Regions from separate parts of the Pontibacter toksunensis genome, predicted to be linked through region 2. Evidence: riboswitches for the same ligand, from Rfam matches in the RefSeq annotation. Region 2 holds a riboswitch; the other holds the start of a gene.

Region 1 (16,294 bases), on a different contig from region 2:
TACTGGGCCACAGGTTCTCTCTCCGGCTTCCTTGATAACGCACCAACATACGCCAACTTCCTGTCGCTGGCCATGGCCAAGTATGACATGGCCCAGAACAGCGTGGTAGAAGTAAGACAGTTCGCTACAGGCACAGGAGCCGACCCGGAAACCCTCATTCTGCTAGAGGCTATTTCGCTGGCGGCTGTACTATTTGGGGCTTTCACCTACATCGGTAACGGGCCAAACTTTATGGTGAAGGCAATTGCTGAAAGCGCAGGTATCAAGATGCCGACTTTCTTCGCTTACATTGTGCGTTATTCTATCCCGTTCCTGTTACCGGCACTTGCATTAATCTGGTTCCTGTCCATATACCTGAGCCTGTTTTAGAACCAAAAGTTATATACATAAAAACGCCACGCTGGAAACAGGGTGGCGTTTTTGCTTTAGGCCTTTTCCGGATTTATACTTATCTTCCTATACCAGGCGCTCCACATGACAAAGCTAAAGCTGCTCTTTCACTATTACAGAAGCCTCCATTCCTTTAATCTGCCCTTCTCGCTGCTGATAGGGGTAGCCTGCATTGCTGTTAGCGAAAATAAAGTAGTCGGCATAATAAACGGCTTTAGCCTGTGCCTGGTGACGGGCGGTTTCTTACTGGCTTTGTACCTGTTTGAGCAGCGCCATAGCCAGCAGTATTACTTTTACCACAACCAGGGACTAAGCAGGCTGCACCTGGTCATAGGCACGCTGTCGGTTAACCTGCTGCTGGTTGTTCTGTTGTTCCTCCTTAAAGTTTACCTGCTGCATGGCTGAGCATACACTGGTGGTGGACAGCGTGCTGTATTCCGTCGGGGAAAGAAAGCTCCTGAGCGACATCTTCCTGCGCTGCGGCACAGGCGAAATTGTAGGGTTACTGGGCCGGAATGGCTGCGGCAAAACAACCTTACTCAAAATAATCTTCGGCACAAAACACACGGATAACAAGCACATCAGCATAGACGGGAAAGTATACCAGCAGCCCTACCTGCATACAGGTCTGCTCGCTTACCTGCCCCAGCAGGATTTCCTGCCCAATAACATCAGTTTAACCAAAACCATCAACCTATACCTTCCCCAGGAGGAGAAGCAGGACGTCCTGAAGCAGAACAAGCGGCTACAGAAACATTTTAACAAGCGTGCAGGTGAGTTGTCGAAAGGTGAGTTGCGGTATTTTGAACTGCTCCTGCTCTTGCGAATGGATGTGAAGTTCCTGCTACTCGATGAACCTTTCTCGGGCGTAGAGCCCCTGTATGTGGAGCAGATAGAGGAGCTGCTTCAAAGCCACCTGCCTACCAAAGGTTTCCTCATCACAGACCATGATTACCGGGCAGTACTGCGGGTAAGCAATCGGCTGATCCTGCTCACAGACGGTGCCTGCCGGCCCATCAGCAGCCCGGAAGAACTGATTGATTGGGGCTACATACCAGCAGGCACCGCCACGGAAAAATAACTACTATACTTTATTTGCCTGCTGGCGCATCATGAAATCTGCCAGCACAAGGGCGGCCATAGCATCGACAATGGGCACAGCACGGGGCAATACGCAGGGGTCGTGGCGGCCTTTGCCTTTCAGGGTGATGTCTTCTCCTGTATCGTTAATGGTTTGCTGCGGCTGCAGAATAGTGGCCACCGGCTTAAAGGCTACATTAAAGTAGATGTCCTGGCCATTGCTGATGCCGCCTTGTATGCCGCCTGAGTTATTGGTGCGGGTACGGACTTTTCCTGCTTCATCGGTGTAAAACTCATCGTTATGCTCGGAGCCACGCATCTTTACGCCTTCAAAACCACTGCCGTACTCAAAGCCTTTTACCGCGTTAATGCTGAGCATAGCCTTGCCTAATTCGGCATGCAGCTTGTCGAAAACAGGCTCTCCCAAACCGGCTGGCACGCCCTTTATCACGCAGCTTACCACACCGCCAATCGTGTCGAGGCTGTCTCGTGCATCCTCTATCAGGCCAATCATACGCGAGGCTGTGGCACCGTCTGGGCAGCGCACAATGTTGGAGTCAATCTGGTTCAGGTCGAGCTCTGTATAGGCCTTTTGCAGCTTTATCTTACCCACCTGCGACACGTAAGACTTTACGCTGATTCCATGCTTCTCCAGCAGTTTGGCTGCCAGCGCGCCTGCTGCCACGCGGGCTACCGTTTCACGGGCAGAGCTGCGGCCGCCGCCGCGGTAGTCGCGCGTACCGTACTTGGCGGTATAGGTATAGTCGGCATGCGACGGGCGGAAGGCATGCTGTATATGGCTGTAGTCGTGGCTGTGCTGGTCTTTGTTGTTCACTACCATGGCAATCGGGGTGCCTTGCGTCATGCCTTCAAAAATACCTGACAGCACCGTTACCTTGTCCTCCTCCTTGCGGGGTGTGGTGATAGCAGACTGTCCGGGGCGCCGGCGGTCCAATGCGTGCTGAATCTCCTCGAGGTTTACCTCCAGGCCGGCCGGGCAGCCATCTATGATAACGCCCACAGCCGCACCATGCGACTCACCAAAAGTAGTAATGCGGAAAAGCTTTCCGTATGTGTTGCTCATGTTCTATTTCTTTAGGAAAACAAAGGCTGCTATAGCAAGCAGTACCAGCAGAATAATGTTTGTGTAGCGCTTTATCGTGTCGAAAAAGTGCATATCCACCAGCGCGTTGTCTTCGTTCTCGATGATATTATAAAAAGATCCTAAATCTCTGGACAGGACCAGGGCATCGTTGCCGCGGGCACCCGTGATCTGCACCTGCAGTGAAGGCCGCAGGGTGTCATAAGAGGCTGTGGTCGGGTTGAAGTATATCCACTGCAGCACTTTGCCCATCTTATATTGCCCCGGCTCCCGTGGCAGCACAGTATAAGCAAAGGTTTTAGACCCCACCACTCTACCGGACCGCTTTGTAACATCCTGCCGCACATCAGGCGGGTAAAACTCCAGCCCAGGTGGCGCTTCCGGCACAGGCGGCATAATGGCAGCCAGGTTTCCTTCTCCGTTTACCTCGAAAAGATAAGTAAAACTTTTGTTTGCAGCCACTCTTTTCTTCGACAGGCTCTCGTTTAAGGTATAGTTGCCAACCGGCACCACATCGCGCAGCGGGTGTGGAGGCAGCTCCTTTACCGGTATCACGCGCTCCCTGGAGTAGAATATCTTATAGCCCTCCTGCCGGTCCTCTGCCAGCAAACTCGGATTTTTTGCCACCTTGTACTTGATCATCTGCAGCTTCAGTTGCGGGAAGCTGATTGGCTCCAGGTTCAGCGGGTACAGCACTGCCTCGTATAGTTTGAACCGAAGGTATGGCTCTCCTCTTACCGTCACATTCTCAGGCGTGATTTCTGTAAAATCAAACGTCTCCTCCCACACATTGGGTTGCTTTAACTGCCGTATGATGCCAGAGAGTTGGTTGGCAAAGTCATAGAAGTCGAGCAGGCGCTGATCTGTTTCTGCCAGGTAAAAGTACAGCACCACGTTTATGCCCTCTCCCACAAACACTTCTTCTTTATCGGTGTATATGGTCAGAAAGGCATTGTCATCTTTGTCAACAAACTCCGGCTCATCCGTTGCATCGGGTTCTTCATCCTCCGCAATCATGTCAGGCAGGTTCAGCTGCTGGGAGGCATTCTCTTGCATCGCCGTCACCTCAATCTCCATTCCCTTCGACTGCACCGCTTTCCCGTTCACCTGCATCGAGAAAGGCTTCAGCACATACTCCCCCTCCTCCAGCGCCGCATAGTTCTGCGTGATGGTAAGGATAGTGGTGGTTTTCCCTCCTGTAATAATTGTCTTGGTAGAAGAGTACTTGTTGCTTTTCTTAAAGCCTTCTATCTCCGGAAAGGGAGTGTATTCCTTTAGCGGCTGATCCTGCAGCTTGATGGAGATGGTATAGTACTGGTTTAGGGGCAGCGGGCTCTTGCCTAACTCCAAGCTGATCTGCTGCGCCCAGGCAGGGACAACAGAAGCAACGCAGATAAGAAACAAAAGAACAAACAGCCGCATAAACAGGTGCCGCAGGGGCATAACCAAGTTAAAATTCACAAAAAGCAAATTTAGCAATTAAAGCACTTACAGGGAAGTGTATACAAAAATACAACGCGCTAACGCCCTGCAAACCATGTACTGACAGTACAATTTATTCACCAAAAACATGAAGCTAAAGAATAATTCAGGAGAATATGACTCAGGAAAACCTGCCAGTAAGTCCTGCTTTTTCCAGGCTTTTCTTCTCTTATGGCCTCTGCGGGTAATTTTTATATAAAAATGGTAAAAGTGATGGCCCTGTAACAGGCGCTTGCTTCATACCCCCTTCTTCTTAAACTTCTTAAGAACGATGCAATCCAATACCAACCCCTCTGCCGTAGGTTGATCCACAACAGCAGGTACCGGCAGCCTTTGGGTTTAAATTTCAGGCTGATGTATCTGATTGATTAACCATCTTAACCAATAAAATTATGTCAAAAAACACGAATCCTCAGCAAAACGAGGGAGGGCTGCTAAAGTCCTTGGGCAACCCCATGCAGCGACGCACATTCTTCCGATATGCTGGCGCCACGGCTGCCGCCACTACACTTTTACTGACAACCTCCTGCGAGAACGAGGACGATATCACCCCGCCTATGGACGGAGCCGTTGACTTAGGGTCAGGTGATGTTGGCATCCTGAATTATGCTTACGCATTGGAACAACTGGAGGCAGCTTTCTACACAGCCGTTGTGGCAGAATCTGCATCAGTTCTTTCTTCTGATGAAATGATGGTGATGCAGGACCTGAAGGCACATGAAATAGCGCACCGCGAACTGTTTAAAACTGCTTTAGGCCAGAATGCCATTCCTGCCCTGGAGGTAGATTTCAGCACGATTAACTTCAAAGACAAAAACAGTGTTCTGCAGACTGCCAAAACCTTCGAAGACTTAGGCGTAGCCGCTTACAACGGTGCCGGTAAATTACTTACAGATACCGGTGCGGGTTTAGACTACCTTCTGCTTGCAGGCAAAATAGTGTCGGTTGAAGCAAGGCATGCTGCTGCCATTCACGACATGATCAGCAACAATAGCAGAGCCTACGGCGAAGTCCTGATTGACGCAAACGGACTTGACAGAGCCATGTCCCCAACCGAAGTACTCGGTGCCGCTTCAGCCTTCATCAAAACAGAAATCGACTTTAGCAACTTACCACAATAAGCAACAGGAGGAAAAAGACATGAACATATTTAAAATAATCAAGGATATAGAGAAAGTGGACAGCGAGGTGTATGACCGACTTTCTTCCCGCCGACAGGCATTCAGCAGCTTCGGTTCTTTTGGTAAGAAAGTAGCGCTGGCAGCAGTTCCTATTGCCATGGGTACTATGTTCAAGAAAGCCTATGGCCAGTCGAGCAGCAGCATTGCCGATGTATTGAACTATGCCCTGACGCTGGAGTACCTTGAGTCTGAGTTTTACCAGCAGGGTTTGATGGCAAGTGGTGCCATTGCAACCGAAAACAGAGCATTTTTTGAAGATGTACGCGATCACGAAATGGCACACGTGGCTTTTCTGAAGACTGCGCTACAAAGTATGAATGTCACTCCGGCAGCCAAGCCAACTTTTGACTTCTCAGCCGGTGGTGCTTTCCCTGACTGGAACTCAAACCCTGCCACCTTCCTGGCGCTGGCACAGGCTTTTGAAGACACCGGCGTGCGAGCTTACAAAGGGCAGGCAGCAAACCTGGTAAGCAACAGCGATGTGCTGACTGCTGCCCTGCAGATACATGCCGTAGAGGCACGCCATGCTGCCATCGTACGCAGAATTCGTGGGCTGAAAGGCTGGATTACGGGTGATGAGCGCGGTGCCGGAATGCCTGCACCTACTCAGGCCGTATATGCCGGCGAAGGACAGACAATGCAGGCTAATATTGATGTGCCTGCTGTGTCAGGCATTGCAGCCCCCTTGGTAACAGAGGCCTTCGACGAACCGTTGACAATGAGCGCGGTTATAGACATTGCCAGCCTTTTTATTGTTTAATTCTTTGTTATTCATGGTGTAAAAAAGAGAGTCTCAGTTCTGTGGCTCTCTTTTTTTTCCACTTTCTGCAACTCCTTTGCCTGATGCTCCTGTGATTTGAAACAGATCAGTAAAGCAGCCTATGAAAGAACTTCTTTTTCATAGGCTGCTTTACTGATCTGAAGGCGCAGAACGGTATACCTGCTCAAGTAAAAAAGCTATACTTCGCAAAATCTCCTGCCTCCTGCTTCCTGCCCGGCCACCATGTCCGTTTCAGGTAAACACTTTTTACAAAAAATTTTTTTGAACCTTTACCGCTGGCAACAAGCTAACTTATTCTCTTTGAGCAAATTGATGTTTAAACTTCTGCCTTAGCTGTTCCTGCTATAATATTCAGAATAAAATATTTTACACAAACTTGTAAGTGACCACTTACTTTTGTAATTTTGCGTCGTATAAGGAGTGCATCCATAACAGACACATTAACTTAAAGAATTTTAGAAAACAATGCTTGAGTACATTAAGACCATTTTATTGAAAGTAAGTTTTGATAAGATGTTGTTTGAAAAGGAGTTAAGAAAGGCTTTTAAAGTTCTGGCAACAGAAGAGCTGCAGCAACTCAAACAGTGGTGTTACGATCAGTTTTCAGGAATGTATCTCATTATTCTAAACAAAGTTTTCACCAGAGCATCGGCAGCATAGCCAAGTCTTATTTCTTAATTTCTGGTTGTTGCTCCACAAAGTGGATGTTACGCAGCAAGCCGCTGTAGCCGGTTCGCTTTACAGCCGACTTCTTGAATAAGACTGCAAATACCTCCTGCGTCAGCTCCTGCCAATCATTCACTTTCATTTCCTTTAGGTGTGGATGCGGCGCAAAGGCAGGCTCTTTATGAGGTTTGCTGAAGCGGTTCCAGGGGCACACATCCTGGCAGATGTCACAACCAAAAACCCAGTTTCCATATTTCCCGTGCATCTCCTGCGGCAGTTGATCTTTCAGTTCAATTGTAAAGTAGGAGATGCATTTGCTTCCATCCACTACATAAGGCTCTGTAATGGCACCTGTCGGGCAGGCATCCAGGCAGCGGGTGCAGGAGCCGCAGTAATCTTTAATGGGCCCATCCGGCTCCAGTTCCAGGTCAACAATCAACTCTGCGATAAAGTAGAAGCTGCCCACCTGTGGCGTGATGAGATTGCTGTTTTTGCCTACCCAGCCAAGGCCGCTTTTCTTCGCCCATGCCTTGTCCAGCACCGGGGCTGAATCTACGAAGCAGCGGCCGCCTACCTCCCCTATCTCCTCATTAATATAATGCAGCAGCTCTTTCAGTTTGTCTTTGATGACAAAGTGGTAATCGGTGCCGTACGCGTACTTCGATATCTTATAGGTATCCTCCTCCGGCTGTGTTTCTTCAGGGAAGTAGTTCAGCAGCAGCGACACCACTGACTTCGCCCCCTCTACCAACAGGCGCGGGTCCAGGCGCTTGTCAAAGTGGTTCTCCATGTAGTGCATCTGCCCGTGCATGTTCTGGTTCAGCCAACGCTCCAGCCGGGGCGCCTCCTCCTCCAGAAACTCTGCCTTAGACACGCCACAGTACATAAACCCCAGCTCCTTCGCCTTCTGCTTTATCAGATGTGTGTATTTCTGTTTATTCAAAATATATTACTCTAATCGCTGCTTCTGTTCCTCAACAAAACTACGGGAAAATAAATCCATAATCTGCAGACACTCGCAGAAGCTGCGACAGCCTTGTATGCAGGTGCTATAAAAAAACATTGGTGAAACCACACAGCAGTGGCGAAAAGTTGTCTCGGTTTCACCAATGGCCCTTGGCGGATGACGTTTTGGCATGTGTACCTCCCGCGAGTGCTTGTGCATACCATGAGCTTTGGCTTACTGAGTGACAATAAAAAAGCAGGCCCGGGGCCTACTTCTTAAATAAACGTAATCACAAACAGCTATTAATTTTCAGTCTGGTCAAATAAGCCACCGCCCGTAATCTGCTGCGGAGGTATTTTCCCTAAGTGCCTGTAAGCGGCCTCTGTCGCCTCACGGCCGCGGGCAGTACGTTTAATATAGCCTTCCTGAATCAGGAACGGCTCATATACTTCTTCAATAGTCTCTGCTTCTTCGCCACAGGCCGTTGCAATAGTGGAGATACCCACAGGGCCACCTTTATACTTATCAATGATGCAAAGCAGGATGCGCTTGTCCATATCATCAAGCCCGTTGTGGTCTACATCCAGCGCATGCAGCGCAAACTTTGCAATGTCTACTGAGATGGTTCCGTCACCTTTTACCTGCGCAAAGTCGCGGGTACGGCGCAGCAGGTTGTTGGCAATACGCGGTGTGCCCCGGCTGCGACGGGCAATTTCAAAGGCAGCATCGTCATGTATAGGCGCACCCAGCAACATCGACGAACGCTTCACGATTGATGTTAACAGCTCAGAGTCATAGTACTCCAGGCGGCTGTTGATGCTAAAGCGGGCACGCAGTGGCGCTGTCAGCAAACCGGAGCGCGTGGTGGCACCAATAAGGGTAAACGGATTGAGGCTGATTTGAACAGAACGCGCATTCGGGCCGGAATCCAGCATGATATCGATCTTATAATCCTCCATGGCCGAGTACAGGTACTCTTCCACGATAGGGTTCAGACGGTGAATCTCATCAATAAACAGCACATCGTTCGGCTCCAGGTTCGTTAGCAAACCTGCCAGGTCACTGGGTTTGTCCAATACAGGCCCAGAGGTCATCTTGATACCAGAGTTTAGCTCCGCCGCAATGATATGCGACAGCGTTGTTTTACCCAGTCCCGGAGGTCCATGCAGCAGCACGTGGTCCAATGCCTCGCCTCTGCGCCTTGCCGCCAGCACAAATATCTTCAGGTTCTCCACCACCTTCGCCTGACCAGTAAAGTCACTAAAGCTCAGGGGGCGAAGTGCCTTGTCTATGTCGCGTTCAGCTGGCGATAAATGTTCTTTCTCGCCTGTGAGATAATCTTCTCTCATTGTATATTCTCTAATTTCCTGCAGCTTCTGCTCTCTTGAAGGTAACAGAATCAGCTTTACTTTTGCTCCATTTCAGCCTACTAATTTACTGATTTTTGCTAATAATATTATAGTTGTTCACCATAAATCTAATGTAATTAGCAAAATTAGTCTTAGCATATCGTTTCTCGGCCAATGTTATAATAATGTTTCTCCTGCGTCTATTCTTTCCAGCGTGCGCAGTTCCAGCGAATGTCTGTGTCCTAAATATCCGCCAACAGACGCAAATTATTGCGTTTCCACATAACAGGCAAGACATTACAGGCTTGGAAGACACTTCAAAGTAGCGCACTATATACGAAACAGCAAAGGCAGCTAAATGTAGCTGCCTTTGCTATACTTCAATATTTTAACCCGAACAACGAATATCGGGCAACGAGTAACGACTATTTAAACGCTTGAATACCCGTAATATCTGCTCCCGTGATCAGCAAATGAATGTCATGCGTGCCCTCGTAGGTTATCACTGACTCCAGGTTCATCATGTGGCGCATGATTGGGTATTCACCCGTAATACCCATGCCGCCGTGGATCTGACGCGCTTCGCGGGCGATGTGCAGGGCCATGTCCACATTGTTGCGCTTGGCCATAGAGATCTGCTGCGTCGAAGCTTTGCCTTCGTTCATCAGGGTGCCCAGGCGCCAGGCGAGCAGCTGTGCCTTTGTTATTTCCGTCAGCATCTCCGCCAGTTTCTTCTGGGTAAGTTGGAAACCGCCAATTGGTTTATCAAACTGAACACGCTCCACACTATACTTGCGTGCCGACTCGTAACAGTCGATGGCAGCACCGATAGCACCCCACGAAATACCGTAGCGGGCAGAGTCAAGGCAGCCAAGGGGACCTTTCAGCCCATCAACGTTTGGCAGCAGGTTCTCCTTCGGCACTTTCACGTTATCAAATACCAGTTCGCCGGTGGTGCTGGCGCGCAGGCTCCATTTGTTATGGATTTCAGGGGTAGAAAAACCTTCCATACCACGCTCCACAATCAAGCCTTTGATGCGGCCTTCCTCGTTCTTCGCCCATACAACAGCCACCTGGCATTCCGGCGAATTCGAAATCCACATCTTGGCTCCGTTCAGCAGATAATGGTCTCCCATGTCTTTGATGTTGGTAACCATACCACCGGGGTTAGAACCAAAATCCGGCTCTGTAAGGCCGAAGCAACCCAGCCACTCGCCGCTAGCTAGCTTAGGCAGCAAACGCTTCCGCTGCTCCTCCGAACCATACTTATAAATAGGATACATCACCAGCGAGCCCTGCACGGAAGCCGTAGAGCGCATACCGGAATCGCCCCGCTCTATCTCCTGCATGATGATGCCGTAGCTGATATAATCGAGGCCGCCTCCGCCATACTCTGTCGGAATGGTCGGGCCAAAAGCACCCACGTCTCCAAACTTCTTTACAATCTCAGACGGAAAGTGCGCCTCCTGCGCCCACTGTTCAATGTTCGGGGAGATTTCGCGCTTCACGAAATCGCGCATGGTCTGCCGGATAAGTATATGTTCTTCAGTAAGCAGGTCGTCGATGTTGAAGTAATCAGGTGCTCCTGCGGATTCGTATGCCATGGTTTTATTTTAGCTAGTGATAATGCGTGCTATGCAAATATAGAATTTTCGCCCATATCTGCCCTAGAACTAGGTACGAAACACGCGGGGCACAAGGATGTTCTATAATACCTCTTCAGGCAGTTGCTTATGTCTTTTACATGTCTTTAAGCTGAACCTGGAAACGCTGTTCTAGATATCATTGTCCAGAACTAAACCTGCTGCGGACATCCGTGTCTAAGTGGCAAGAAAGGTTAGTTTCAGGAAATTGGAAATCACCTTCAATTGCTTCCAGGCTATAAAGTATAGAAGAGCAACAGTGCTGCTCCGGACGTTCTTGTTAAAAAACGTTACCCTAAAGTCATATTTAAGTTTCAACGGGACTAAAGCTTGGCTTGTCCATCAAAGGTTATACCGCAGTGTTTTAAGGCGATAAAATAAAAAAGCCCCGTCGAACAGGCGGGGCTTTCACAAAGCATTAAAAAATCAACTCCTCTAATTGCCACACTCCCTGATCAAGCAGGAAAAGCAGCACCTGGTTCAATCTTAAAACTTAAGCCCTACAGACAAAAGGTAATTGCGGGTAGCCTGTGGAAAGTAGAAGTTTTCGGTGATGGGTGCGCCACCTGCAATGTAGCTGAAAGTATAACCGTTGGCTGCATAAAGCTCATTGAACACATTATTAACCAACAAGCCCAGTTCCAAGTCCTTCAATACGTTCTTGAAACCAATGTTGTAGCGCAGGCGAAGGTCTCCTACCTGGTAAGCCGGGATAATGCGGCTCTCGTTCTCGGTATTATCCAGGTACTGCTTGCTCACCGACTTATAAATGAAAGCGGCACGCAGCCCTTTTAGTACCTGCACCTCCAGCTGATTTGTCGTTACCCATTTAGGCGAGAAAGCAATGGTTGTAGTACCATAGTTGTTCCGTGCCTGGTCACCGGTGTCATAATCGTCTATAAACTCGCTGAAGCCATTAATTTTGTTCTGACTGTAAGCAAGGTTGGTGGTAAAGGAAGCTACTTCTCCTAGTCTCATGGCTCCGGCTAGTTCTACTCCCTGGCGGTAGCTGTCGTCGATGTTGGTACGGGTGTAGGCACCCACATCGTTTATCTGCCCTGTCAGCACCAACTGGTTTTTATAGTTCATGTAGAAGTAGTTCAGCTCCACATTTGCTGTGAGTGCTTCCCCTGCCAAGTCTCCCAGTCCTAACACGCCACGGTAACCAGCCTCCACATTCTGCAGCGTTTCATGCTTCGGTCTGCTGCTTGGCGACGACTCTGTAAAGTCATCACGCACAGGCTCGCGGTTACTCACGGCGTATGAAGCATAAAGCTGGTGCCCCGGCTGCAGGCTATAGGTAACGCCCGCCTTAGGGTTCCAGAAAGTATAGTCAGCCTCCTGCGTAATGTTCGTCAAATCATTGTCGAAGCCCAAGAAGGAGTAGCTGACAGTACGCAGCTGCAAATCCCCAAACACGCTCAGCTTTTCCGTCAGGCCATAGGTTACTTTAGCAAAAATGTTGAAGTCCGTTTTCTTTCCATCGTTGTCATAGTAGTGGTCCCGGATGTTGGAGGTGGAAGCATAGCGTGCCCAGATAATCTCACCAAAGTGCCGGCCGTCGTACCTGTTCCAGGCACCTCCCAGTGTAGCTGTTAGACGGCTGTTTGGATTGTACTGCAGCGCGTACGTAGCACCATAGAAATCATTATCCAGCCAGCGGCGGCGAATGATATCGGACCTGGAGATGGTAGTGTCACCTAACTCTATGCCAGGCAAGCCATAGTTGGAGAGTCTGTCGTTTGCCTTGAACTGTTCATAATAACCACGCCCGTACGTATAGTGTAGGGCTCCGGAAAAGCTGAGCCCCGGCATGAAATCATGAGACAGATGCAACTGGTAATGATCCTGCTGGTAATTGTCAGTTTCGTTGTCGTAGGTATAGTAGTTGTAGCGGCGGCCAGAATTAAGTAAATTCTCCCGGTCAGCGCCTTCAATGTAGTTGCGGTCGATGTAGGCCTGCAGGTCGGCCGCATCACCATGTACCAGCGCCTCCGGTGTGCCGTACCATGCCTGGTAAGTTTGCTCGGTGCCGGAGAAGGTGATAAACTTTAATGAGGTTTTGTCGCTGTAGTAACCGCCCGAAAAGTAGAACGATTTCAGGTCGGAAGAGGCGCGGTCGATGTAGCCATCAGACTTGATGCGCGACAATCGCCCGTCAAAAGCAAACCTGCCGTTGATAAGGCCAGTGCCAAAGCGCACGTTATTCCGCCAGGTGTCGAAGGAGCCGTAGGTATGGTCTGTCTCGGCATAAGCCTCGCGGCGCACCTGCTGCGTCTGTATGTTAAGGCTGGCTCCGAAGGCACCGGCACCGTTGGTAGAGGTTCCTACGCCACGTTGCACCTGTATGTCTTCCACAGACGAGGCAAAGTCAGGCATATTCACGAAAAACACGCCATGGCTCTCCGGGTCATTTATCGGGATGCCGTTTACCGTAACATTGATGCGGGTAATATCGGAGCCGCGGATACGGATGCCGGTGTAACCTACTCCTGCGCCGGCATCCGAGTTCACCACCACCGATGGCACCTGCTCCAACAGGTAAGGCAAATCCTGTCCGAAGTTTCGCGCCTCAATCTCCTCCTGGCTTACGTTGGTAAAGGTGGTACCTGTGCGTTCATCGGCGCGGGTGGCTTGTACTACTACTTCACTTGTTTGCAGAGCCTGTGGTTGTAACACAACCTCTACCCGGGTATCCTGCTGCAGTGCCACCGTTACCCGCTTCTGCTCATAGCCAAGGTAACTCACCTTCAGGCTATAGTTCCCGGCTGGCAGGTTTTCAAATGAGAAATGGCCGTTGTCCCCTGCAGACACACCGGTGCCTGTCTTCTCCAGCACCACGTTGGCTCCACGCAGGGCTTCGCCTTGAGCTGAACTGGTTACCTGCCCGCTCAACTGATACTGGGCAAGCAACTGCATAGGCAACAGCGTTGCTGCCACTGCGATAAAAAATTTACGCATTTTGATTGAAATGAATTGGTGAAACATACAGGCCTGCCAGGGGTTAGCATCCTGTTAAATTTCGTTACCGTGTTTTCCCTTCGCCGGTATTACCCGTATCAGGTTCAATGGGTATGATCTCAGCCCGTTTTATTAAGGCACCCCTAAACTGCCCCAAAGGTAAGGGGCTTTAAATTCATATGCAAAGTTCAATTTCGTGGGCGCCGAAAAGATTTTTATACTCGCCGCTACACTCCTTCGCAAAATTTGCTTTCTACAGATAACCACAAAGGGCAAAAGTACGTTGTAAAACATACTAAGGCACCTTTCCCCTTACGTACTGAATTTGAATCCTTTGCCGCAGATATAAGCGGCATAACATTGAAAGTTTTAATGTATTACCGCGATGATGATTAGCATTATTTATACTGTAGCCCTTCTGACGATTCTCGCCTACTATGCATTCGCGCCACGCAACAGGTTTAACCGCCCGCCATCCCCAGACAACGACGACGACGGAGGCGAACCGCTAGGCGATGATTTGCCAGACATAGATCTTCCACCCGGCATTTCGTTGCCCATCAACGATTTCGAGCCGAAGTATGATTTAAGAAATATAAAGGTTCCCAAGTTCCCGGAGCCATCGTTGCACTAAGCACAGCTCTAAAAGCAGCGGCCCCAAAGGAATTTCATTTCCATTGGGGCCGCTGCTTTTTATTTGACAGGTACTTCTGGTACGGTTTACTTTTATAATTTCTGACTCGCGCCATACTTCCTTTCCGGGCCTAAAGCACTGTCAGGGTAAAAGTGCGCTCAAAGGTCTGACCTGGCCTGAGCTCTATTATTCCCTCCTTACTCTGCAACTCACCGGTGTCTCCTACCCGGCTGGCAATACCACACCATGGCTCGATGCAAACATAAGGTGACGGTCCCGGCTTAGCCCAGATCCCTAAGTATGGAAACCCTTCGAAGGTCATCTCTATGCGCCGCGTATTCGTGTTACTTGCCAGCGTTACCTTCTCCGAATTCAGGCGCTTCAGTACAATAGCATCTTTGTCGAAGTAGCTGTGGTCCAGAGGCAGCTTGTTGCTCTGCTCCAGCAAAGGCTCTGTCTCTCCGTTAAGGAGGCCCAGATCATTCAATAAATACCGCCTCGCCGTTTCCTCTTTTTCAAACTCGATGTAGTAGTCCTCGTAGCGCTCGTTCTGGTACAGGGGCACATTAAAACCAGGATGCCCCCCTACCGAAAAGAACATTCTTTCATGATCAGGGTTTGTCACCTGATAGGTTACGGAAAGCATGTTCTCTTTTAACTGAAAGGCGATAAGCAACCGGAACTTAAAAGGATACTGTTCCAGCGTTTCCTCATCATGCTCCAGCTCAAACACTAGTTTGCCGTGATGGTCATCCACCAGTTTAAACTCCTTGCGGCGCGCAAAGCCATGGCGCTTCATGTGGTATGTTTTGCCATTATAGGTATACTGCTGGTTCGGCAGCTCCCCGATAATCGGAAAGAGGTTTGGAGCATGGCTGCCCCAGATGGCCGGATCGGCAACCCAAATCAACTCCAGGTTCTCGTCCTTTTTCACAAAGTGCTGTAGCTCGGTCCCCAGGCTCTCTACACCCACTTTATAGCTATCGTTTTCTAAGATATGTATCATAGTCTGTTCTTTCAGAAGATTATTTAGTAAGCAGGGCATCCACGTGGCGGCAGGCAAGCTGAAGGCGCTCCTCCTGCTGGCCAAGTATCTCCACAAAAGGCACTTCCAGCGCCTGCAGCTCCCTTTTATACCAATCGTAGAAGAAACTCCGCAGGTGCGGATGTTCGCGTTGTGGATCCGGCTCCCAAGGCAAATCAACGCCCATGAGCAGGCAAAGGTTGTAGTTCTGCTGCTTTAGTTTTTCCAGTATCCAGGCGGGGCAGTGGCCGAAAGCATGTTCGCTCCATATCTTAAGCACCAGCAGGTCTGTATCTGAGAAAAGGACTTTCTTCGCCTGCTGCTGCATCTCCTGCTCCAGCGCCAGCTGCCCGTGGGCAATGGCCTCGATATCGGCTAAGGTGTAGGGCCTGCCCAGGTTGCCTACGTAAGTACGGGCATACTCCGGCACCCATACCGTATCATAGTGCCGGGCCAGTTGCTCCGCCAGTGTGGATTTGCCTGTAGATTCAGGTCCGGTAATCGCGATTTTCAGCATAGGGCAAAGGTCAGGATTACATTGCTTGCATGCATGAAAACTTTAATTTATAAAAAAAGCACGGGGTGTCGGGAAATATTTCCCGACACCCCGTGCTGATTAAAAAGCAGCCTCCTTACTGCTTATTGTTTTTTAAGTAAGAGTTTCACTGTCTTCACGCCGGAGTCGCTCATCATGCGGCCGATGTATAGACCTTCTGGAAGGTCCCTGCCATCTACCTCTACCTGATTCACCTCTCCTGCTCTGGCAGTACCGGCTTTCAGCTGTTTCACCACGCTGCCCTTCATGTCATAGAGGTTGATGGTGTAGTTCTCATCCTTCGCGAACCTGAACTCAATAGTCGCTTTGTCTGCGAAAGGAGTTGGATAAGCGGTCAACTGAGTACCTTCCAGTGTCTCCACGCCTTGCAGTGAGCTAACTGATGTGCTCGCAAGCTCTGCTCTTCCAAGTGGACAGCCTCTTTCGTTGGCTCTCTCCAGGTCGCTATGCACTGCAGTTGGATTACCAGATGCAAAGGCACCCTCTACCATAGCTTCAA
Region 2 (16,294 bases):
AATGTAGAACTCGGCAACCTGACAGTGCTTTTAGATAAAATAAAGCCTTCTGTTGAAGGTGTTGATTACGATGGAGACAGAAGCTCTAAAAATATAGAATTTGTAGACAAGGTAGCTGAAGAAAATGTCCACAGAGTGATAGATGATATCCAGAACAGAAGTAGTATACTGAAGGAAATGATTCAGAACGGAGAGATTGGAATTGCCGGAGGCATGTATGACGTGGGAACCGGTGTCGTGAATTTCTATGATCATTCTTTGCAATAAGGCCAACAATGAATGAAAAATCTGCTGGCGAACTTAAAAATTAAAGTAGATGAGAAAGTCTACCTGAAAGATCCGGATACGTCTGAGAAAGGGCGGCACATCGTGGAACAAAGTATACTGCTCATAGATGAACTCGGACTAGAGTCTTTCACATTTAAAAAGCTGGCAGAGAAGATAGGCACAACGGAGGCAACTATATACAGGTATTTTGAGAGCAAGCATATGCTGCTCTCATACCTGATCTCCTGGTACTGGAGTTGGCTGGAATATCGCCTTGTGTTTGCTACAAATAATATCGGGCCTGCAGAAGAAAGATTAAAGATTGCCATTGGCATCCTGTCAGGAAAGGTAGAACTTGACATGAATTTTGTACATGTGAATGAGGTGGCACTGCAAAAAATTGTGGTGGCAGAATCTGCAAAGGTTTACCTCACAAAAGAGGTGGATGATAACAACAAAGAAGGTTTTTTTTATTCCTATAAGCGTTTTTGTAAGCGTGTTGCAGAAATTATCAAAGAGATAAACCCTGCCTACAAGTTTCCTGCTTCATTGGTTTCCACAGTAGCAGAAACGGCCCACTCCCAAAAATTCTTTTCGCTGCATCTGCCCTCCCTCACTAATATCTCAGACAGCAAAGACAGCCAACTCCTCGAGTTCCTGACAGAGATGGTTTTTAAAACAATCAGCAGATAACATGCTTTCATGATTTCACTATTGCCAATGATGAATCACATTTTTCAATAACGATTCATCATTGGCAATTTTTTTAAACAGGTATTTACAGTATGTCGTGTTCAGGATAGACTCACAGCTTTATTCAGAAGTATAATTTTATTAACTTATTCAAGGCTGTCTGGAGGCAGGAAACAGCAGTAGTGCCTACTAATTGACGCCTCTCCTCAAAACTAAACTGCCACAAAACAAGCCAATACGTTATCTTTGCAGCAGAAAATGTGTGATAGCCAACACCAGTTCCGACGCGTTTGGGAAAGGCGGCATTTGACACAGCACCTGAACGACAAACCTATTGAAGCAACTCTACGACATCGGCCTGAAAGCTTATAAAGCAGCCATCACCCTGGCCGCACCCTTTAACGTGAAGGCGAAACTGATGCTGCAGGGGCGCGAACAGCAGTTTGAGCAGCTACAGCAGATGCTGCAATCCAACCAGTCGCCGGTGGTGTGGTTTCACTGCGCCTCTTTAGGCGAGTTTGAGCAAGGGCGGCCGGTGATAGAGGCATTTAAGCAAGCTTTCCCGGGATATAAGATCCTTCTGACCTTTTTCTCCCCCTCCGGCTACGAGGTGCGCAAAAACTACAGTGGCGCTGATTACATTCTTTACCTGCCCCTGGACAGCGAGGAGAACGCATCCCGCTTTATACAGTTGGTGCAGCCAAAGCTGGCGGTGTTCGTGAAGTATGAGTTCTGGCACTATTACCTGCAGCAACTGCAGGAGCAGCAGATTCCAATGCTTTCCATTTCAGCCATTTTCCGGAGTGAGCAGGTGTTTTTTAAGCCATACGGCCGGTTTTACCGCGATATCCTGCAGCGCTTCACCCACATCTATACACAAAACAAGCAATCGCTGGAACTGCTCCGGTGCATCAATGTGCAGCAGGCAAGCGTCGCAGGCGACACCCGCTTCGACAGGGTGCTGCAAACAGCTGCCTCCGTTAAAATCCTGCCACTGGTGGAGGCTTTTGTGCAGCAGCAACAGGTGTTCGTGATAGGCAGCAGCTGGCCCGCTGACATAGAGGTGCTAAAGCCCCTCATCCGGAAGTACCGCTCCAGCATGAAGTTTATCGTTGCGCCGCACGAGATAAATGAGAGCAGCATCAGCGGTGTAATGCAGGTGGCTGGTGATGGTGCAATCCGATTTTCTCAGGCCACGGAAGCTGACGTAGCCAGGTATGAGGTGCTGGTGATAGATAACATAGGCATGCTGTCTTCGCTCTACAGCTACGGCACGTATGCCTACATTGGCGGTGCCTTTGGCAAAGGCCTGCACAATACGCTGGAAGCTGCGGTTTTTGGGCTGCCGCTGTTCTTTGGCCCCAGTTACAGCAAGTTTCAGGAGGCAAAGGAGCTGGTGGAATTGGAATGTGCTTTTCCGGTGCGCCATTCAGAAGAGCTGTTGCAGGCGTTTGAGAAGGTGCACACTTCTCCTGTTTTAAGGCAAAGAATAACCGATAACGAAAAACGATACGTAAAACAGCAGGCAGGGGCTACAGCCAAAATCATGGCAGACATACAGCAACTGCTAAAGTAGATGGCATGAAAGGAGTAGTAGTAAAATCAACAGGTTCCTGGTACCTGGTGCGCGACAAAGAAGGCAGGATGCACCGTGCCCGCCTGCGTGGCAAGTTCAAGCAAAAGGACTTGAAAGTAAGTAACCCCCTGGCAGTGGGCGACCGGGTAGAGTTTGATATAGAGGACACAGGGGAAGACACCGTTGTTATCAACAAGATTGAAGACCGCGAAAACTATATCATACGGCAGTCTACCCATAAAACTGCTTATTCTCACATTATCGCATCTAACCTCGACCAGGCCCTGCTGATTGTCACGCTGGTGTCGCCACGCACCTCCTTTGGGTTTATAGACCGTTTCCTGGTAACCGCAGAGGCCTATGATATCTCTACTACACTTGTCTTTAACAAGACGGACTTGTATGATGAGGAAATCCGGGAGTACCAGCGCCAGATAAGCCATATGTACCAGCAGGTGGGCTATGAGAGCCTCTCTGTATCTGCCAAAGACAACGAGGGTATTGAAGAGATGCAGGCGCTACTCCAGGGCAAAACCACCCTCCTCTCCGGCCACTCCGGCGTAGGAAAATCCACGCTTATTAACTTACTCGTGCCGGACCTGGAGCTGAAGACCTCTGAGATTTCTGACTTCTCTGACAAAGGCGTGCACACCACCACGTTCGCGGAGATGTTTGAGGTAGGCGAGGACACTTATATAATAGACACACCGGGTATAAAGGAACTGGGGATTGTGGATATTCCGGCAGCGGAGCTTAGTCATTTTTTCCCTGAGATGCGGGAGCGTATGAACCAGTGCCGCTTTAACAACTGCACCCATTTCAATGAGCCGGGCTGTGCCGTGGTAGAGGCCGTGCGCCAGAACGACATTTCCCTCACTCGCTACGAAAGCTACCTCAGCATGATGCACGGCGGCGATAACAGGAAATAGGTTCTACTCCCCTTCGCACCTTTATCAACGCCTTTCTTTCCTTTCCTCATACTTCACCAAAGTCCATCAGAATCCTTACCTTTGTAAGATTTTAGGGCGCTGTGGCATCATTCAAACAGTTTTGCTGTTATACCACAGATACCCCTTACAGCAAAAGCATTCAGGAGCCGGAGGCTGTACTATAACCTATTTTAAGCAGAGTTTTATTAATGGCAAAACGCGGATTCGGGCCAGGCGGAGAGCAGGACAAAGAAGGCAGAGTAAAAATCAGCAAAGAGAGCTTTCGACGTGGCCTGCAGATTTTCAGCTACGTTCTACCCTATAAGTATAAGTTCATCATTGGTCTTGCCTTTCTGGTGCTCTCCAGTCTCACTTTCATGGCATTCCCCTACCTCGTAGGCAAGCTCGTGGACTCCTCTATTGGGAACGCAGAGGGGCTGCTGCAGGACATCAACCTGATTGCCATGGGGCTTTTTGCTGTCATTATATTTCAGGGCATCTTCTCCTTTTTCAGGGTATACTTCTTTGCACAGGTAAGCGAAAACGCCGTAGCTGATATCCGGCGCGACCTGTACAGCAAATTTGTACTGCTTCCTATCTCTTTCTTCGAGAAAAGGCGCGTGGGCGAAATAACGAGCCGCATCACAACGGATGTGGCACAGGTACAGGATGCCATGTCTATCACGCTGGCAGAGCTTTTCAGGCAAACCACCACCCTGCTTGTGGGTGTTATCATCATCATGTGGGTCTCTATCAAATTGTCGCTTTTTATGCTGGCTACCTTCCCGGTGCTGGTGGCGCTGGCGCTGGTGTTTGGCCGCAAAATCAAGAGCCTCTCTAAAAAGACACAGGATGAACTGGCCAACACCAACGTTATTGTAGAAGAAACGCTGCAGGCTATTAATACAGTGAAAGCTTTTACAAACGAGATGTTTGAGGTAGCCCGCTACAAAGCCACATTGGGCAAAGCCGTAAGCACGGCCTTGTCTGCTGCCTATTACCGGGGTGCCTTTATCACCTTCATTATCATCGGCTTGTTTGGCGGCATTATCCTGGTAATCTGGTATGGTGCTACACTGGTGGCCAACGGCGAGATTGAACCTGGTGACCTGATTTCTTTTGTGCTTTATACTGTCTTCATTGGTGCATCAGTAGGTGGTTTGGGTGAGATTTATGGTAAAGTGCAGACGGCGCTCGGGTCTACGGAACGCATACTCGAAATACTGCAGGAGCAGGAAGAGCCAACCGACAAAAGCATAAAGGCGCTGAGCGAGATACCAAGGCTCCACGGTGACATTGTGTATAGCCAGGTTGCCTTCTCCTACCCTACCCGCACTGATGTGCAGGTGCTCAACGACATCAACTTTACTGTAAGAGCCGGTGAAAAAGTAGCTCTTGTTGGCCCAAGCGGTGCCGGTAAGTCCACCATTGTACAGCTGCTAATGCGCTATTACGATGTATCCGGAGGAGGCATTGCCGTGGACGGGAAAGATATCCGTGACATAAACCTGACAACATTGCGCGGCAACATTGGCATTGTGCCGCAGGAGGTGTTGCTTTTTGGCGGCACCATTCGGGAAAACATTGCCTATGGGCGGCCAGAGGCAACAGAAGCAGAAATTATAGAAGCGGCCCGCAAAGCCAACGCCTACGACTTTGTGGTTTCCTTCCCGGAAGGTTTTGAAACACTGGTAGGTGAGCGAGGCATTAAATTATCGGGTGGGCAGCGCCAGCGCATTGCTATTGCCAGGGCTATTCTGAAGAACCCATCCATACTGATACTGGACGAAGCCACCAGTGCACTCGACTCTGAGTCGGAGCAGTTGGTGCAGCAGGCAATGGACGTGCTGATGCAGGACCGCACCACCATCGTGATTGCCCACCGCCTGGCTACGATTCGAAAAGTAGACAAAATACTTGTGATTGATGGTGGAGAGATTGTGGAGGAAGGCTCCCATGAAATGCTCTCCATGAACCCTGAGGGCATCTATGCTAACCTGCTGAGGCTACAGTTTGAACTCAGCTAGTTCAAAGGCCATCACAATACGAAAAAAACCTGCCGGTGCTAAGCCGGCAGGTTTTTTATTTTCATACTTTTACTTCTTACTTTGTGCTAACTGCGTAGATATACCAATTCTTCAAAAACAGACGTTTCGCCCATATTCTTCTTATGCCGTATTTTAAACCGAAGGCACTTTCCACCCTCAGCCTTCTCCTGTTTTTGCTTCCGTGCCAGCTGTTCGCACAGGAGTTTACCCAGAATTTTAAAGCCTTTAGTGCCTTTTATGTAGAAGTCGGTGGCAACAGCGATGTCTACTCCTTTAACTATGACCGGGTGCTTTACCAGCGGGAAAAGTTTAAAACCGCTGCACGGGTAGGCCTTGGCACCAACCTTTTTTTTCTGGAGGATGAGAAGACGCTATACCCTGTTATGCCTTTAGAACTAATGGCCTTGGTGGGAAACAACCGAAAGCACTTTGAAGGTGGTTTAGGCTACACACGCCGCTTAACCGATGACCCGGACCTGCTACAGAGCATGTATTTTGCCAGGTTGGGTTTCCGGTACCAGGTGCCGCGCGGGGGCCTTTTAGTGCGGGTGGCTTTCACTCCTTTCATTTCTCCTGACAAAGAATCCAGAACACCGGGCGTGGGCGTGATTCCCCGGTTCGGCTTTAGCGTGGGCAAAAGCTTCCGGTAATAACGTTCTACAATATAATTACTCCTTCAGCAAGAAAACTTCAGCATCTGCTTTCTCTATACTTAAACCCCACTTTTGCAGAATAGGGGCCTCAAGTGCCTGTTCTCTGTATTCGTCAGGCGTCATAATAGGTATGCCATAAACAATGGGATAGTATCTTCTGCAAGCCGGGCATGTAAGTAGACCCTCTATTACTTCTCCTGCTTCATCTTTTACAAAAACCTTAGATACAAGGTCATACTTGTCAATGGGGCAGCACAGTTTTTTTAGAAGCGATGCATTCATTTCTTAGAATTTAAATTAGTTAAAGCATTTTTATAAGCAAAAGTGGACTCTCTGGGAGACTCCGCATTCAGAATTCCTGAAATAACAGCAACACCAGCAAAATCAAGTTCTTTGAGTTCAATCAGGTTATCTGCTGTTATCCCTCCTGAAAGGAAGAACGGTATTTGAGTGATTTCTCTAGCTTTTTTTACCGTTCCAGGACTTACAATATCACAACTATCCACTGAACCAGATGGGTACATAGAGCAAAATGAAATATAGTCCAGTTGGTTCTGCTCGGCCCAGTGAATCACTTCCAAACCATTGCTGCAGGTAATGCCACAAATAAACTCTCTTTCGATTTCAGCCTTTATAGCCTCATAATCTTCAGGAATTTTATCGAAATGAACACCGGCCAGTCCTGAGCCTTTTAGCAGCTCCCACTCTTCATTAATCAGCAACGGTATCTGGTAAGCGGAGGCAGCATGCACGATGGCTTGTATAAGGTCCTGCTTAGCTGATAGGTTGAAAGAAGCAGGCCAGTTATTCCAAACCTGCAGCATTTTGACTCCTCCCTCCAACGCTTCTTTTAACCTGTGCAGCAGCGTTGCTTTATCCATACCCGGATCCAATACAAGGTATACTCCCCCTATGGAATTTGAACACCTCCTCATTTTAGACCTCCTTTTATTCCTTTGAAAAATGCTTCCCAGTAAGGGTCCTTTCCATCAAAGACAAGGTCTATTTCTTCATCATTTTCAATGATTCTGAATCCCTCTTCCTGAGAAGTCATTTCACCAACGACAGTTGCTTTTATTGACTTTGAGTGAAGGTGGCTGATTAACTCACTTTCCCTGCCCCTTTTCACTGCCATTATCATGGAGCCTGCACCCACACAAAAACGATGATCAATATCGAAAAAACGGGTTATCTGGCGCTGGGCTTCTCCTGCAGGAATAGCCTTATCTTCAATTCTGAAACCACAGCCTGATGCTTTTGCCATCTCACATATAGCTCCTACTACGCCTCCTTCCGTCACATCATGCATGGCTTTTATCTCCACATTGTGCTGGAGCACCTCAGTAGCAGACAGGGCATCATTCAGGGAAGAGGTTTGGTAAAAGTTTTTACAGCCCATCTCATAGACTTCTTTGCCCAACTTTCTTTTCACCGTCTCAGGGAAACTCATAGCTAATATAGAAGAGGCTACAAGAGCGGTTTCCTTGGTTACTACTATTATGTCTCCGGGTTCAGCCTTGTTGCTTGTTATGATTTTTCTCAACGGAGCTGTCAGAAACATAGTGCCTCCGCCTAATATGGTTGAGTTCTGGCCTTCTATGTGGCCGGTATGCCCACCAGTAATGGACACTCCTATGTCTCTGCAGAAGAGATGCATGTAGCTCCAGTATTCTTCGAAGGCTTGCAAAGAAAGGCTGGGCGGCAGGTTTAGAACAAACTGCGCGTACATGGGAGCAAACCCGGTGGAGGCCATATCGTTGGCTAGCAGATGGACGGAAAGCCAGGCCGATTCCTTGAGGCCGATGGAGGGTATGAGCGAAAGCGGGTCGCTGGATACAGCCATCCCCAGGTTGTTTCCTAAATCAATGACGGCGGTATCTACGCCAAAAGCAGGGCCCATTAGCACTTCTTCCCGGCTGTAACCACAGTGCGGCAGCAGCACATCTTTAAATGTTGAACCGGCTATTTTTCCTGAATTATCTTTAAACGCGCTCATTGTACATCATTTAGCCGAACATGTAAACCAAAAAAATCGCCATAGGGCTGGTTCCATTGCTGCACCGGAAACCACTTAGGAAGGCCGGTAGCTGTCCATTCTATTGTATATTCTCTTCCCTGAAGTGCTTCCTGAATGACTGCGATTAGTTTTTGTGGGGTATAAAAGGTAGCAGTCACGTAAAAGGGGTTCTTGCCAAACAATTCCTGAATCCTTCTTCTGGCCACCTTAGGTGAGTTCCTGTTCATCATTCCGAACACAATGCCGTATTTGCCTACCCGCACAGCTTCACGAATGACCTTTACAGGGTCTTCGTAGTATTCAAAGGTGGTGATAAAGGCTAAAGCATCAAATGTGTGGTCTTTGAAGGGCATATGGTGAGAATCAGCCAGCACAAGGTCACCATCAAAAAGATGTACCCCTTGCCCAAGCATAAATGGAGAAATATCGCCGCCGCTGGCTTCAATGCCTATTTCCTTCCACCATCTGGTAAAGCGGGTTGTTCCGCAGCCAAATTCCAGCAGGGTCTTTACACGTTCGTCTTTGCTAATAAGTTGGCCAATTACTTTCTTCTGCCAGACTTCGGCTCTTTTGTACCGGCCTTCATACCAAAGCTCATAGGTATCGGTATGGTCTCTGTTAAAGAACCACTCTTTACGGCCTTGCCACTTTCGTAAATCCTTCGTTACGAGATCAAATTTTTGTTTTTCGAGATTTCTCACAGCAGGAATTTTAGGTTAAAATATCCTGACTATACAAAGCAGATAGGGAATGGCGGGAAAGCACTGAATAAAGTGCTAAGCAGACTTACATTTCCTACGCTGGCATTATCCAGATCAGGTTTCGGGTATCTTCTCAGCCTAACATTTTGTTAAGCACCCCGTGTAATGCAGGCCAAGGTACAAAAGATTATAAGAAATGAAAAATGACATTTGACACGACAGGCAACTATAGCCAGATTCCTTCTATATTGTTCCAGGAGTACAGAAGGTAAGCAGAGCCATGTGAAGGGGCTTATTAAGCTTTAATCATGATATAAAATTGAAGACTACTCCTTATAAGACAGGCCATGTGTGGCAGGTATCTCATACAACAAAATAGATTGGCTAAATCATGATTAAATGTGTAATTTCACAGCATCAAAACATCCTTATTTTAATAGGTTTTTATCATGAAGAAAACATTTATTGGTTTTGTACTTTCTGCTGCCCTGCTATTTGGTGCAGGAGCAACGCAGGCACAGGGCATCAAAATGCCAGCCGCAAGCCCATCTCAAAAAGTAGAACAGGCAGTAGGGCTTTCCACTGTCTCTGTAGATTACTCACGCCCTTCAGTAAAAGGCCGCACTGTTTTCGGTGACCTCGTGCCTTACGGCAAGGTATGGCGCACAGGGGCTAATAACTCTACCGTTATTAAGTTCACGGATGATGTTACCATCGAAGGAAAGCAGGTTCCTGCCGGTGAATATGCCATCCTGACTATTCCGAACCAGAACGAGTGGACTGTTATCCTTTCTAAAAATACCAAGCTGGGAGGTAACGTGGCTGCTTACAAGCAGGAGGAAGACCAGGCACGTTTTACTGTGAAGCCACAGCAGAACCCGCGTAAGGTAGAGTCTTTTACCATTAACTTTGCTAACCTGCAAGCCGATGCAGCCGATGTGGAGATACTGTGGGACAACACCATTGTACCGTTCACCATCAAGACAGATGTAGACAGCAAGGTGATGAGCCAGATTAAGAAAGAGGCCATTGACAATGCCAACGCTGATCCTAATGTATATGCCGCAGCAGCCAGCTATTACCTTCAGACAAACCGTGAACTGAAGCAGGCGCTGACCTGGATCAAAAAAGCCAACGAAAAAGACGCTAAATTCTGGAACCTGCACACACAGGCCAAAATTGAGGCGCAGCTTAAAGACTATAAGAACGCTGTGAAAACAGCGGAGCGTTCGATGGCAGAGGCACAAAAGGCCCAGAACCAGGATTATGTAGCCTTGAACCAAAAAGCAATTGCTGACTGGAAAAAGCAGAAGTAAAGCTTCATCCACTTTTATCGTATAAAAAGCCTCCGGGGAAGTTACTCCCGGAGGCTTTTTTATCCCGTTTATTTTAGAAAGAAAACAATTGCAAGAAGATAAACAGCATTCAGAAGAGCATTTAGGACCAGCGCGCGAGTACTGGTGGAACGAGGATTATCTGGAACTCCTGGCCCAGCGCCTGTACATTGAATACTGCGGAACATTAGTGGACATTGGCTGCGGCAAGGGCATGATGGGCTTTAAGTTCTCGAAGTACATGCCTGACGGTGGCAAAGTGTATGGCGTGGATTATGAGCCTGGGTATATAGAAGAGGCACGGCAGCGGGCGCAGAGCCAGTACTCTGGCAACAGCATCAGCTATGAATTCAAAGTTGGCAATGCCACAGAGATTCCCCTACCCGACAACACAGCAGATGTTACGCTTTGCCAAACGCTGCTGATTCACGTGAAAAACCCGCAGCGCGTTATTCAGGAAATGATTCGTGTAACAAAGCCAGGCGGTTGGGTGCTTGCACTGGAGCCAAACAATCTCGTGCCAAATTTGATGTTTGATCGCTACGGAGAAACTGATTATAACGTGGAGGGCATGCTTGACGTGCTGGAAGTGAAGCTTCGCATCGAGAAAGGGAAAAAGCAATTGGGTGAAGGCTTCAATTCACTGGGAGACGTGATACCGGACCTCTTCCTGAAAGCCGGTTTAAAAGACATTAAAGTGTGGATTTCTGACAAGGCCCTTTCTATCATTCCACCCTATGATACGCAGGAAAAAATGCTGCGCGTGGAACAGATGCTGCAATGGATAGAGTCTGAGGCGATGGGTTATGATTACCAAGACAACCTGAACTACTATATGGCAGGCGGTGGCCAGCAAGAGAAGTTCGACGCCTATTGGCAGACATTGCTCTACAACAAAGTTACCCTGAAGCAAAAACTACAGAACGAGGAGTATGTGTCAGCAGGCGGCAGCCTAGTTTATATAATTGCCGCACAGAAACCGAGGTAGCTTAATCAAGCATGGTTATATAACAGCTTACTATCCGCAGGAAGGTTTTTGTGCTCTAACACAACATTATAAAAGGCTATTGTTTCCCTGGCGATAGTATCAGGATCAAAACAATCGATATTGGGAGACGCTGCAGCTATATCAGAAGATTCACTGATTACCTCTGCCATGTATTTCTCCAACACTTCAGCAGAAATCTGCCCTTTGTAGGTCTTTAACCAACGAGGCCCAACTAATTGCTTTATCTCAGCCAAGGCACTGACATCCGGAGCCAAAGTTGGTTTACCAAAGCTCAGATTCAGGAAGACCGAACCGGAATTGAATATTTTATTATAAGGCGTTACAACTACATCGGCACAGTTAAAATACAGTTGCAGTTCCTCGTCTTTAACAAAAGAATCGGTAAACAAGATGCTGTCAGTATTTTTTAAGTACTGCCTTAACTCTGCCTTCGTATCCTGATGTACGCTGCCAGCTATGAGCAAAGTAGTTTTGCCCCCTTTTAAGTTCTTATAGGCTTTAATCAGCCCTGTCACATTTTTATAGCCACGGATCTGCCCCAAAAAGAGAAACACAAAATCGTCCGAAGGTACTCCCAGCGCATTTCGTGCATCCTGCCGGCTAACATTATTCCGGTAATATTTTCTATAATGAGGATGAGCAATATATGAGAAACTCTGCCTAGCATGGTCTCTGGCTTTCTTCTTTATCAGGTCCAATCCATGTTTGTTCAGGCTTATGAATCCGTCTACTTTTCTATACAGGAACTCATCGAGCTTCTTTTGCAGGTCAGGAAATCTGCTCTCATGCGCCTCCAGGTTATGTACCGTCCAGATTACTTTTTTTCCAAATAGCTGTACAAATTTTATAAAAGCAAAAAACGCTTTTATCCTGAGTCTGACTTTCAGTTTGTTTTCTCTAAAAAATACGTGGGTGGGCCAGTGGATGTGAAAAATCTGAAATTTATGAAGGGAAAGGCTGTGCTTCAGAAAGTAACCTAAAGTAGCATCGAACTCGTAAAGCTGGCATCCCTGACGCTTCATACTACTATATAAGATATAGTTGTATGGGTTTATTTTTCTAGTTGAAAAACCAGGCCAAGCCAGAATACCGATTTTCCCCATTGTTGTTTTGAATGTTTAGAAATAAATACCCTTTTCTGAAGCATACATGTAGCATGCCTAGCAAAGTTACTAAATGTAGATTTTGCGATAAATTTTATTCAAACATACCCATCTTTGCTGGTATTGAGGAAACAAGAATCAAGCACAGAGCAACAAAACAGCATTGCAGCCTACCTGGCTGCTGCGACTTTTGTAACAGTGCTTATTTCTTAATGTTTCTCCCTCCTATCAGCGCCTGTATAATGAAGCCAAACAGCACTACGCAGGCACAGCCAATTACGTTGAACCACAAAAAGGCAATGTCTGTGTAGTAGTGGCAGTACAGCACCACCATTTCTGCAAGCACAGCGGCAATGAACACGGCGTTTCCCCGGATATAGCGGACGTAAAAAGCCACCAGGAAAATGCCGAGAATGGTGCCATAAAAAATAGATCCAACTATGTTCACTGCCTCAATCAGGTTATCAAGTTGCGAGGCAAAGGTGGCAAAGAGAATAGCGATAGCTCCCCACAAAACAGTAAAGAACCTGGAGGCATCGAGATAGTGCTTGTCGCTGCCCTTCTGATTCATAGATCGCTTGTAGATATCCACCACTGTAGTAGAGGCCAGCGCGTTCAACTCAGACGACGACGACGACATTGCCGCAGAGAAAATAACTGCCAACAGCAAACCGACCAGACCAGCCGGAAGGTACTTCATCACAAAAGAGATGAAAACATAGTCCGTGTCTTTGATTTCTGCCTCAGGGGTGGCCTGCCTGATAATTTCTTTCACCTCTTCCCGAACCTCCATGGTGATTGTCGTTAAAGCATCTACCTTGCCCTGGGCCACCGTAACAGCAGCGTCATCTTCCGCTTTCATGGCTGCTATCAAGCCATGTACTGCTTCCTGCTTCTGCCCGAACGCAGTGGTATACTCCCCCTCTAACCGGCGAAGGTCTTCGGCATAAGGCGTAGCGTATACCTTGCTTTTAGCAACCTCATTAAAGAACACCGGCGGCTGGTTGAACTGGTAGAACACGAAAACCATCACCCCGATAAACAGAATCAGGAACTGCATCGGTATCTTCAGCAGGCCGTTGAACAACAGGCCCAGACGACTCTCTCCAACAGATTTACCGCCCAGATAACGGGCCACCTGGCTCTGGTCGGTCCCGAAGTAGGAAAGCGCAAGGAAAAGCCCTCCTGTTATGCCAGACCAGAAGTTATAGCGGTCATCCCAGTTAAAAGAGAAATCCACTACGTTCATCTTTCCCATTTTGCCGGCCACAGCCACAGCCTCCCCAAAACTGACATTGTCGGGCAGGTAACTGACTACCATAAAGCCGGCTATGATCATTCCACCCATCATCACAGCCATCTGCTGCTTCTGCGTCACGCTAACAGCCTTAGAGCCTCCCGAAACAGTATACAGGACAACCAGCACGCCTATTATGAGAATAGTTACCGTCAGGCTCCAGCCCAGCATGGTAGACAGGATGATGGCCGGCGCATAAATGGTAATGCCTGCTGCCAGACCACGCTGCACTAGGAACAGCAGCGCTGCCAGTGAACGGGTTTTCAGGTCGAAGCGGTTCTCCAGGAACTCATAGGCAGTGTACACATTCAGCCTGTAAAAAATAGGGATAATGGTGATGGAGATAATCACCATGGCAATGGGCAGCCCGAAATAGAACTGCACGAACCGCATGCCGTCTTCATACGCCTGCCCCGGGGTGGAAAGAAAGGTGATGGCGCTGGCCTGCGTGGCCATAACGGACAGACCGATGGTCCACCACTTCATGCTGTTGTCGCCTTTCAGATAGCCCTCAATGTTTTTGCTTCCGCGCGTTTTCCACACGCCATAGCTTACAATGAAGCCAAGTGTGCCCAGCAGCACAATCCAATCGAGGGGCCTCATGAATATACCCTGGTGATGATGTAAAACAGTACAATTAAGAACGCGAGATTGCCCAGCACCAGCCAATACATGCCAGACCAGCTGCTGAAAAAAGGCGGCTTCACAATAGGTTCTTCAGTGTCTACAGGTGGGGTAGTGTTCTTTTTCATTGGTTGGGTGCTAGAGAAACCATAGCCCGGAAGCAAGATATTGGATAACTGTTTCCGGGCTATAGCCTTTACTTGTTGGCGCTTGATTTTGCCTCACCGTTTGCCCCTGATGCATGGTTGCCCAGGGAAATCAGGTTGGCGAACAGGCGGTATGCACCCGGCACGCCAGCAGGCAGCTCCCTGAACCAGGAGTAACCGGTATAGATATAGTTCCCTTTGCCGTATGGCGCAACCAGCAGTCCACCATTTCGTGCGGGCTCGCCAGGGTCGTTAGAGGAAAGTATTGCCTGGAATTTATCACTCCACTCATTGGGGAAGTATAATCCTCTCTCCTGCACCCATCCATCAAAGTCTTTCTGCGTGATTTTGTTTGGCGTGTTCAGCACCGGGTGCCCAGGCTGCAGCAATCGCACTTCCGCATCTTCTACCGTTACCCGGTCACGGGAAAGTTTGAGCGGGTACGGGGCAACATCCGGAATGACTAGGCTGTGGTTGGTATTGTACTGCACAATCAGGTTACCGCCGTTCTCTACGTACTTCAGGAGTGTGGGCTGGTAAAACTTCAGGCGTTCCACGGTGTTATAGGCGCGCACCCCTAATATTATGGCATCAAACTGCTGCAGGTTACTCAGGCGCATATCGCCTTCCTGTAACAGCGAAACATCATAACCAATCTGCTGCAGGCTTGTCGGGATATCGTCTCCGGCACCCATTACATAGCCTACCTTCTGCCCTTTTTTCTGCAAATCGAGCTTTACTATTTTAGCCCTGGCATCCGGGAGCGTCACCTGTGCCGGAATGTGGCTGTAGTTGATGACGTTGAGGCCTTGGGAGTAATTTTTACCGTCTACTGTGGTCACTGCCTGTAATGTTGCCTCCTGCTGCCCCTGTGGCGGGTATACAGTGAACGAGACAGGTAACTCTGCTCCTTTGCTCTTCAGGTTAAACGGCACAGAAGCGGGCTCCGCACGCCATCCCTGCGGCAGTTGCAGCTTCACGTTACCGGCTATATTATCCTTGCCTGACTTTACAAGCACCTGCACCTGCTTCGGCTCCTGGCTGGCGAACATGTAGACTTTCTCCGAGATATTAACAAATACCGGGGGTGTCACCACAAAAGGTCTGTATACCTCCCCCTCTACCGGGTCAGTACGCTTGTACACAATCGGCACCTTTACCTCCAGCGGCTGGCCCGCCACCTGCAGGGTAAAAGTAGCCTGCGCAGCGGGTGCATTCTCAGGCAGACCCACCTCCTGCTGGTTCTCTACTGCAAACATACCCACCGTGCCCTGCTTGCGCAGCCAGTACGGCTGGGAATACGGCATGTCCTGCGGCAGTGTGGCAGTGGCATTATAAAGGAGTGGCTCGTTGTTCTGCAAGGGTTTGTTGAGAGTAGTGTCTTTTGAGGCGAAGCTGTAACCAATGCGCTGCAGCGTGACAGGCACGGCAGAACGGTTTATGGCTTCCACCTGCAGCTTTACCGGCTGGCCCGGCGTTGCCGCGAAATCATTGGCTGTGACCTCCAGGTACAGGCCAAGCGCCTCCTGAATTACATCCTGCAGTTCTTCCTGCTTCACGCGTTTCCAATAGCCTTCAGGTATCTTGTCCAGTTCTTTTTTAGCGGCAATCAAAGTTGGTACTACAGCAGCCGGCACAGCGGGGTTGTAGGTATCAATAGCTTTCTGAATTAACTTTTCTACTTTCTCACCGCCTTTTACCCGGCTCCAGCTGGTGTTTATACCTTCAAACAATTCTTTCTCTGCTCTGGCACCTTTCGTATGCTTCAGGTACTCCAGTGCCACGCCACGCGACCCTGTGGCCCCAAAGCCCTGGCTTTTGTGCATGCTGCGGCTCTCTGCGGCAATTTCACCGTAAGACTTCCCCAGCAGCGGGTTGTAAGCACCCACATCTATCG

What was found. A riboswitch is a leader RNA that binds a small molecule or an ion and turns the genes downstream of it on or off. The one in region 2 is predicted to bind thiamine pyrophosphate.
Region 1: it holds a riboswitch for thiamine pyrophosphate, as region 2 does, so the genes downstream of both, ACFS7Z_RS07730 (TonB-dependent receptor) here and ACFS7Z_RS10330 (class I SAM-dependent methyltransferase) in region 2, are expected to answer to the same signal.

What each region holds. Positions count from the first base shown of each region.
Region 1 covers NZ_JBHUOX010000004.1:294,338-310,631, forward strand. The annotation lists gene ACFS7Z_RS07675 (sodium:proton antiporter) at 1-369, shown strand, start outside; gene ACFS7Z_RS07680 (hypothetical protein) at 475-795, shown strand; gene ACFS7Z_RS07685 (ATP-binding cassette domain-containing protein) at 788-1,471, shown strand; gene aroC (chorismate synthase) at 1,475-2,554, opposite strand; gene ACFS7Z_RS07695 (BatD family protein) at 2,558-4,015, opposite strand; gene ACFS7Z_RS07700 (ferritin-like domain-containing protein) at 4,447-5,175, shown strand; gene ACFS7Z_RS07705 (ferritin-like domain-containing protein) at 5,195-5,995, shown strand; gene ACFS7Z_RS07710 (hypothetical protein) at 6,482-6,676, shown strand; gene queG (tRNA epoxyqueuosine(34) reductase QueG) at 6,684-7,625, opposite strand; gene ruvB (Holliday junction branch migration DNA helicase RuvB) at 7,931-8,977, opposite strand; gene ACFS7Z_RS07725 (acyl-CoA dehydrogenase family protein) at 9,403-10,581, opposite strand; gene ACFS7Z_RS07730 (TonB-dependent receptor) at 11,107-13,581, opposite strand; TPP riboswitch at 13,640-13,736, opposite strand; gene ACFS7Z_RS07735 (hypothetical protein) at 13,967-14,215, shown strand; gene ACFS7Z_RS07740 (aldose 1-epimerase family protein) at 14,346-15,221, opposite strand; gene ACFS7Z_RS07745 (AAA family ATPase) at 15,241-15,756, opposite strand; partial or broken gene ACFS7Z_RS07750 (Ig-like domain-containing protein) at 15,879-16,294, opposite strand, start outside.
Region 2 covers NZ_JBHUOX010000006.1:193,609-209,902, reverse strand. The annotation lists gene ACFS7Z_RS10375 (carbonic anhydrase family protein) at 1-267, shown strand, start outside; gene ACFS7Z_RS10370 (TetR/AcrR family transcriptional regulator) at 280-960, shown strand; gene ACFS7Z_RS10365 (3-deoxy-D-manno-octulosonic acid transferase) at 1,295-2,536, shown strand; gene rsgA (ribosome small subunit-dependent GTPase A) at 2,542-3,465, shown strand; gene ACFS7Z_RS10355 (ABC transporter ATP-binding protein) at 3,675-5,492, shown strand; gene ACFS7Z_RS10350 (hypothetical protein) at 5,636-6,163, shown strand; gene ACFS7Z_RS10345 (Trm112 family protein) at 6,182-6,448, opposite strand; gene ACFS7Z_RS10340 (thiamine phosphate synthase) at 6,445-7,101, opposite strand; gene ACFS7Z_RS10335 (AIR synthase-related protein) at 7,098-8,162, opposite strand; gene ACFS7Z_RS10330 (class I SAM-dependent methyltransferase) at 8,159-8,884, opposite strand; TPP riboswitch at 8,958-9,055, opposite strand; gene ACFS7Z_RS10325 (DUF2911 domain-containing protein) at 9,334-10,200, shown strand; gene ACFS7Z_RS10320 (class I SAM-dependent methyltransferase) at 10,289-11,206, shown strand; gene ACFS7Z_RS10315 (glycosyltransferase) at 11,212-11,925, opposite strand; gene ACFS7Z_RS10310 (sodium:solute symporter family transporter) at 12,533-14,230, opposite strand; gene ACFS7Z_RS10305 (hypothetical protein) at 14,227-14,379, opposite strand; gene ACFS7Z_RS10300 (PIG-L family deacetylase) at 14,448-16,294, opposite strand, start outside.